2 regions of the Niveibacterium microcysteis genome follow, and region 2 is predicted to be linked to the other one. Evidence: predicted binding sites of a transcription regulator. Region 2 holds the regulator's gene; the other holds the start of a gene.

Region 1 (3,404 bases), 2.2 Mb from region 2:
CCCCCCTCACCGCCTTTGGTGAGGGCCGTCGTCGTGCCTGCCATCGGCCACTCGAACAGCTTCGCTACACCGATGCCACCGCAGCACCCGCAGCCGATAGCGCGCAAGCCAACGATCGGAGGATCGCACCGTGAGCGCGCCCCTGCTTGAAGTTCACGACCTGCAAGTCCAATTCCAAGTCGGGCGAGAGGGCTTGCTGCCTTGGTCAGCACCGCGGCTGCTGCGGGCGGTCAACGGCGTGAGCTTTACCCTGAACGCCGGGGAAACACTGGGCATCGTCGGTGAGTCCGGCTGCGGCAAGAGTTCGCTCGCACGGGCACTGATCGGCCTTAACCGGATCGCAGGCGGCAGCGTGAAGCTGGCCGGGCGCGAGCTCGCTGGGTTGCCCGAAGCCGACTGGCAGCCGCTGCGCGCCGACCTGCAGATGATCTTTCAGGACCCGCTGTCTTCGCTGAACCCGCGTATGACCATCGGCGACATCATCGGCGAGCCCCTGCGCACGCTGCGCCCGGGCATCGGTGCGCAGGCGGTGAACGCTGAAGTGGAGCGCGTGATGGCGCGCGTCGGCCTGCAACCCAACGTGATCAACCGCTACCCGCATGAATTCTCGGGCGGCCAGTGCCAACGCGTCGGCATCGCGCGTGCGCTGATCGTCAAGCCGAAGCTGATCATCTGCGACGAACCGGTGTCGGCGCTGGATGTGTCGATCCAGGCCCAGGTCATCAACCTGCTGATGGATCTGCAGCAGGAAGACGGCCTCGCACTGGTCTTCATCGCCCACGACCTGGCGGTGGTGCGTCACATCTCAAACCGCGTGCTGGTGATGTATCTCGGCCGCGCGATGGAGATGGCCGATGCCGACGCGCTGTTCCGCGCACCAGCCCATCCCTATACCCGCGCTCTGCTCTCCGCTGTCCCGATCCCGGACCCGGCACGCGAGCGCAGCAAGGCAGTGCAGATCCTCGAGGGCGACCTGCCAAGCCCGATTGCGCCGCCCTCTGGCTGCGTGTTCCGCACCCGCTGCCCGCTCGCCATCGAAGCCTGTAGCGCAGCGATACCGCCTCTGACCGCCCAGGGCGGCAGCACCCATGCGGTCGCCTGCACGCGCGCACCGCTTGAGCCGGCAGGCTGATCAGTCGGCGGCCTCACGCAATTTTCATCAAGTCATGACGCCCATTGCCAACCGTACCGACCCGGGCTGCGGCATCGCAATATGAAACAGGGCCCACGGCGCCTTTCGCTGCGCCCATTCAGCCGCAATTTATGACCAAATTCGCTGGACCAGCCTGCGCAGCGCTTCTCGGGCAGGGTGCGCGAACACGCTGCGCGGCATTTATCCCAAGTTCATTTGCTGCAACGCAAAACGCGTTCTTGCCAACTGGATAGCTTTTTGTCATTTTTGGCGCTTAAAATCGCCAAACACAATCAAGACGCGACTTCACCACAAGCGAAGAATCCGCGACAGAGACAAAACCCGATCGCGCTCCAACAACGCGACCGTTCTTCCAGAGCGAGAACACAAGACATGAGCACGCAAACCCAGAGCTTCGAAGTCGGACATCGCGTCCGCATCGGTCACCTCGACGCCGGCGCTGCCGCCCGGCAGGCCTTTTTCAACGGACGCACGGGCACCCTGGTGCGCAAGAACCGCCTCGGCGGCAATGCGCGTGAAGCCATGTGGTACGTCAAGGTTGATCCGGACGAGGCCTGCGCTTCGCTGGAAGCGCTGTTCTACGCATCCGAACTCGAACCCGTCGCCTGAGTGCGCTGCACGGCCGTTCCGGCACACCGCAATTGAGTGCGCCGGAGCTGCCGTTGGTCTGCATGCGGAAACAAATCCCGGGAACAAAATCCGTTATTAGCACTCTCTAGCGTCGAGTGCTAACATTGTTCCAGAGGTAATTTGTTGGAGGTATGCAGATGACCACATCGCTGTCGTTCCCCGTCCCGTCCGCACTGGGCAGTCTGGATCAGTACGTTCAGGCGGCGAACCGGTTCCCGATCCTGACGGAAGCGCAGGAGCTTTCGCTCGCACGCAAACTGCGTGATGAACAGGATCTCGAGGCCGCGCGTCAGCTCGTGCTCTCGCACCTGCGGCTGGTGGTTTCGGTCGCCCGCAACTATCTCGGTTACGGCCTGCCGCACGGCGACCTGATCCAGGAAGGCAACGTCGGCCTGATGAAGGCCGTCAAACGCTACGACCCGGATCGCGGCGTACGTCTGGTGAGCTTTGCCATCCACTGGATCAAGGCCGAGATCCATGAGTACATTCTGAAGAACTGGCGCCTGGTGAAAATCGCTACCACCAAGGCGCAGCGCAAGCTGTTCTTCAACCTGCGCAGCATGAAGTCCGACAGCAGCACGCTGACCACCGGCGAAGTGGCCGAGATGGCGCGCGTGCTGGGCGTGAAGCCGGAAGAAGTGCGCGAGATGGAAACCCGCTTCTCGGGTGGTGATGTCGCGCTTGAACTGGGCCCGGAAGAGGATGACGACGGCCGGGTCGCGCCGATCGCCTATCTGGCCGACGCCAACGCCGAACCGACCGCCGTGCTCGAGGCGCGCGGCCGCGACCGCCTGCAAAGCGAAGGTTTGGAGAGCGCGCTGGAAGCGCTGGACGAACGTAGCCGCGCAATCATCCGCCGCCGCTGGCTGGCTGACGACGAAAGCGCGACGCTGCAAGAGCTGGCCTCCGAATACGGCGTCTCCGCCGAGCGTATTCGCCAGATCGAAGCCAAAGCACTGCAGAAGATGAAGGGCGCGCTGGCGGCTTACGTCTGACCCGGCTGCCAGGCCCTCCCAAATGACCAAGGCCCCGCAAGGGGCCTTGTCGTTTTCGCCCGCCCTACTCGCTTTGCTGCCCAGGGCGGCGCGGCCGATCCTGCTCCGGTCGCCCGTGTTCGCGTGGCTCGTGCGCGCGATTGCCGCCGCCTTCAGGCGCGCGCGGCGCCTGCGGGCCGACGGCCGGCATCGCCTGGCGATCGGCGCGCGGTTCTACCGGCCGCCCTTCCGGCACGCGCGGGCGTGGCGCCGCGTGCTGCGCCTCTGCGCCGGACACGCCCGACACCCCTGGCATGGGCATCGAGCGCGGCGGATTGCCGTGCGGCTGCGGCGCTGCCGGCTGTTCGCTGCCCGGTGCGGGCGGCCAACGCCGGGGCGGCGCCCCCTCGCTGCCGCGCGGCATCACTGCCGAATCGGAACGGCTCGCCTCGCCCCCTTGCCTCGGCATGCCCGGTACGACGCCGGGCTGGTTCTGTTGTGGCCCGATGTTAGGCATGCCCGGCTGGCGCTGCGGCGGCGCGGATTGTGGCCGCACGTCGCGCTCGATCGGTATCGTTGGCATCGGGGCGCTACGCGTTGGCGGTGCCGCCGGGGCTGGCCGATCAACCGGCGCTGGCGGCGCGGCA
Region 2 (3,404 bases):
CGACGGACCAGAACCTCGGTATCGGCCTCAAGGTCGTTCTCGTTTAGCCAGGCAGCAACCGGGCCCACCGGTGCGCAATCGAACATGCCTGAGATTTCGGCGCGCTCACAGCCCGCCCGAACCATGGCGCTATCGGCGCGATCGCCAAGCAGCAGCGACAGCGCATCCAGCAGAATCGATTTGCCCGCCCCGGTTTCGCCTGTGAGCACACCGAAGCCGGGCGCGAATTCGAGGTCGAGTTGATCGACCAGGACAAAGTCTCGGATCGTCAGACGACGTAACACGGTAAGTCCTTCAGGGAAGTCGTGGCGCAGCGCTCCAGTGGAGCTTTTGGCGCAGGATGGAGTAGTAGCTGTAACCGGGCGGGTGCAACAGGGTCACGACGTGATCTGAACGCCAGATGCGTATCCGATCGCCGGCGCGGGCATCGAAGCGCGCCTGCCCATCGAAATGCACGCGCGCGTCATGCGGTGGCTGCACCACGATTTCGATTCGGCAATCGTCCGACACGGTAATCGGCCGGTGAGTCAGCGCATGCGGACACAAAGGAACCAGGGCGATACCCGTCACGCCCGGGTGAAGAATGGGGCCGTTGGCAGACATGGCATATGCCGTGGACCCGGTGGGTGTACACACGATGATGCCATCTGATCTCTGGTGATAGACAAACTCGCCGTCGAGATGCAGTTCGAACTCGATCATGCGACCGATCTCGCCCTTGCTGACCACCGCATCGTTCAGCGCCATGGTGTGGAACACGCGATCGCCCGCGCGCACGACTTCTGCCTCAAGCAGCATCCGGGTGTCGTGCCGCGCACGGCCAGCGAGGATCGCGCCGACGTGCTCGAACATGTCTTCGCGCGGAATATCGGTGAGAAAGCCGAGGCGCCCCTGGTTGACACCGACCAGCGGCACAGCATGGCTCGCGAGTCGCCGCGCCGCGGTCAGCAGCGTTCCGTCGCCGCCCAGCACGATGGCAAGATCTGCCTTGGCACCGATCTCGTCAAACGCCGCAACGCGGAATTCACCGCCAATGCCGGTAGCGCTCGCGGTACCCTGTTCAATCAGCACTTCACAGGCGCGCTCGCGCAGGAACAGCGCAAGGCGAAGCACCGCGTCCGACACTTCCGGACTCTGGTACTTTCCAATGAGCGCGATCGTCTTGAAACCGTTCTGCATGGCACCCATTTAACCACAAGGCGCACTGCGGCTGCCGCAAGCACGGCGCGCCTCCGGATCGATAGCGCCGACGCGTTGCGATCGTGCTTTTTTTCCCTAGAATGGCCGACATGGAATCACGCCCCGCCAATCAGCCACTCGACCAGCGTGCGCAGATCCTGTTGAAGACGCTGGTCGAGCGGTACATTGCAGACGGCCAGCCGGTCGGCTCGCGCGCATTGTCGCGCTCGTCGGGGCTTGAGCTATCGCCCGCCACGATCCGCAACGTCATGGCCGACCTCGAAGAGTTCGGCCTCGTTACGTCGCCGCATACCTCCGCCGGCCGGGTGCCAACCGCCAAGGGCTATCGCCTGTTTGTGGACAGCCTGCTCACGGTGCAACCGCTGCAGCAAGCGCAACTGCTTGAGCTGGAACACCATTTACAGCCCGACCAGCCGCAGCGAGTGATCAGCACCGCGTCACACCTGCTATCCGAACTCACCCGCTTTGCTGGCGTGGTGGTGACGGCCCGCAAGGAAGCCACGCGCATCCGGCAATTGGAGTTTGTCGGCCTGTCGGAACGCCGCATCCTGCTGATCATCGTGACGCAGAACGGGGATGTGCAGAACCGCATCCTGATGACGCAGCGGCCTTACACCGGCGATGAACTAGTGCGCGCCACCAACTTCCTCAACCAGAACTTCGCCGGCCTCGAATTCGACGAGATTCGCGAGCGTGTGCGCGCCGAGCTGGTCCAGTTGCGTGAGGACATGTCGGAGCTGATGTCCGCAGCGATCACCGCGGGGCAGGATGCAATCTCCGAGACGAACGCGTCCTCCTATGTGCTGAGCGGCGAGCGCAACCTGCTGGAAGTCGAGGACCTGTCGTCCAACATGGCGCGTCTGCGCGACCTGTTCCGGCTGTTCGAACACAAGACCGGGCTGCTGCAGCTGCTTGAGGTGTCGCGCGATGCACAGGGTGTTCAGATTTTCATTGGCGGCGAATCCGGCATTGCATCGCTCGACGATTGCACCGTCGTCACCGCCCCCTACAAGGTCGATGGGCAGGTGGTCGGCTCACTCGGCGTAATCGGCCCGACCCGGATGGCCTATGAGCGCGTGATCCCGATCGTCGACATCACCGCGCGCCTGCTCTCGAGCGCCCTCACCCCGCAGAACTGAGCCCATTGATGCCCCGCTTCAAACCCGAACCGCCCTTCCGGCATGGCACGGCCCCGAAGGTCGGCGTACTGCTGGTCAACCTCGGCACGCCGGATGCGCCGACGCCGAGCGCCCTACGTCGCTACCTGAAGGAGTTCCTGTCGGATCCGCGTGTCGTTGAAATTCCGCGTCTGGTTTGGTGGCCGATCCTCAACGGCATCATTCTGAATACGCGACCAAAGAAGTCAGCACTGAAGTATGCAAGTGTGTGGGACCGCGATGGCTCACCGCTGGCGGTGCACACGCAGCGCCAGGCAAAGCTGCTGCGTGGCTACCTTGGCCAGAATCGGCAGCAGCCGATCGAAGTGTTGCATGCGATGCGCTACGGCAACCCGTCGATGCCTGCACAGCTCGATGCCATGCGCGCCGCCGGCTGTACCCGCATCCTCGTTGTGCCGCTCTACCCGCAATACGCCGGCAGCACCACCGGGTCGGTCGCAGACGCCCTCGCGAGCTGGATGCAGGGCTGTCGCAACTTGCCTGAGCTACGGCTCGTGCGCGCCTTCGCGGACGACGACGCCTATGTCGCCGCGCTGGCTGCCAGCGTGCGAGAGCACTGGCAGCGCAGTGGCCGGGCTGAACGGTTGGTCATGAGTTTTCATGGCGTGCCGCGCTACACGCTCGATCGCGGCGACCCGTATCACTGCGAATGCCACAAGACGGCTCGGCGCCTCGCAGAAGCCCTCGCACTCAAGCCAGAGGACTACGTGCTGACCTTCCAGTCACGCTTTGGTCGCGCCGAGTGGCTGCAGCCTTACACCGAGCCAACGCTTCAAGCGCTGGCAAAAGCCGGCGTCAAGAAGGTGGATGTAATCTGCCCCGGCTTTGTTTCCGACTGCCTTGAAACACTCGAAGAGATCGCGATGGAATGCAAACACGCGTTCATCGCGGCGGGGGGCGAGCAATTTGGCTATGTGCCCTGCCTTAACGAACGGGACGACTGGATCCGAGCGCTGGTCGCCCTCGTAGAGCGTCAGGCCGGCGACTGGCTGGCCGCACCCGCTACCGACCCGACGCAACTGGCGT

Evidence for each region. Region 2 encodes HrcA, which represses chaperone genes, less so after heat shock. Its sites were predicted from a motif close to TNTTAGCACTCNNNGNCNNNGAGTGCTAANA; they were not measured.
Region 1: a site for HrcA is predicted at 1,857-1,887, ahead of rpoH (RNA polymerase sigma factor RpoH). Genes of this name have one in related genera too.

What each region holds. Positions count from the first base shown of each region.
Region 1 covers NZ_CP071060.1:627,411-630,814, reverse strand. The annotation lists gene JY500_RS02905 (oligopeptide/dipeptide ABC transporter ATP-binding protein) at 1-134, shown strand, start outside; gene JY500_RS02900 (oligopeptide/dipeptide ABC transporter ATP-binding protein) at 131-1,132, shown strand; gene JY500_RS02895 (hypothetical protein) at 1,526-1,762, shown strand; gene rpoH (RNA polymerase sigma factor RpoH) at 1,921-2,778, shown strand; gene JY500_RS02885 (FecR family protein) at 2,843-3,404, opposite strand, start outside.
Region 2 covers NZ_CP071060.1:2,826,659-2,830,062, forward strand. The annotation lists gene recN (DNA repair protein RecN) at 1-284, opposite strand, end outside; gene JY500_RS12815 (NAD kinase) at 295-1,179, opposite strand; gene hrcA (heat-inducible transcriptional repressor HrcA) at 1,290-2,339, shown strand; gene hemH (ferrochelatase) at 2,348-3,404, shown strand, end outside.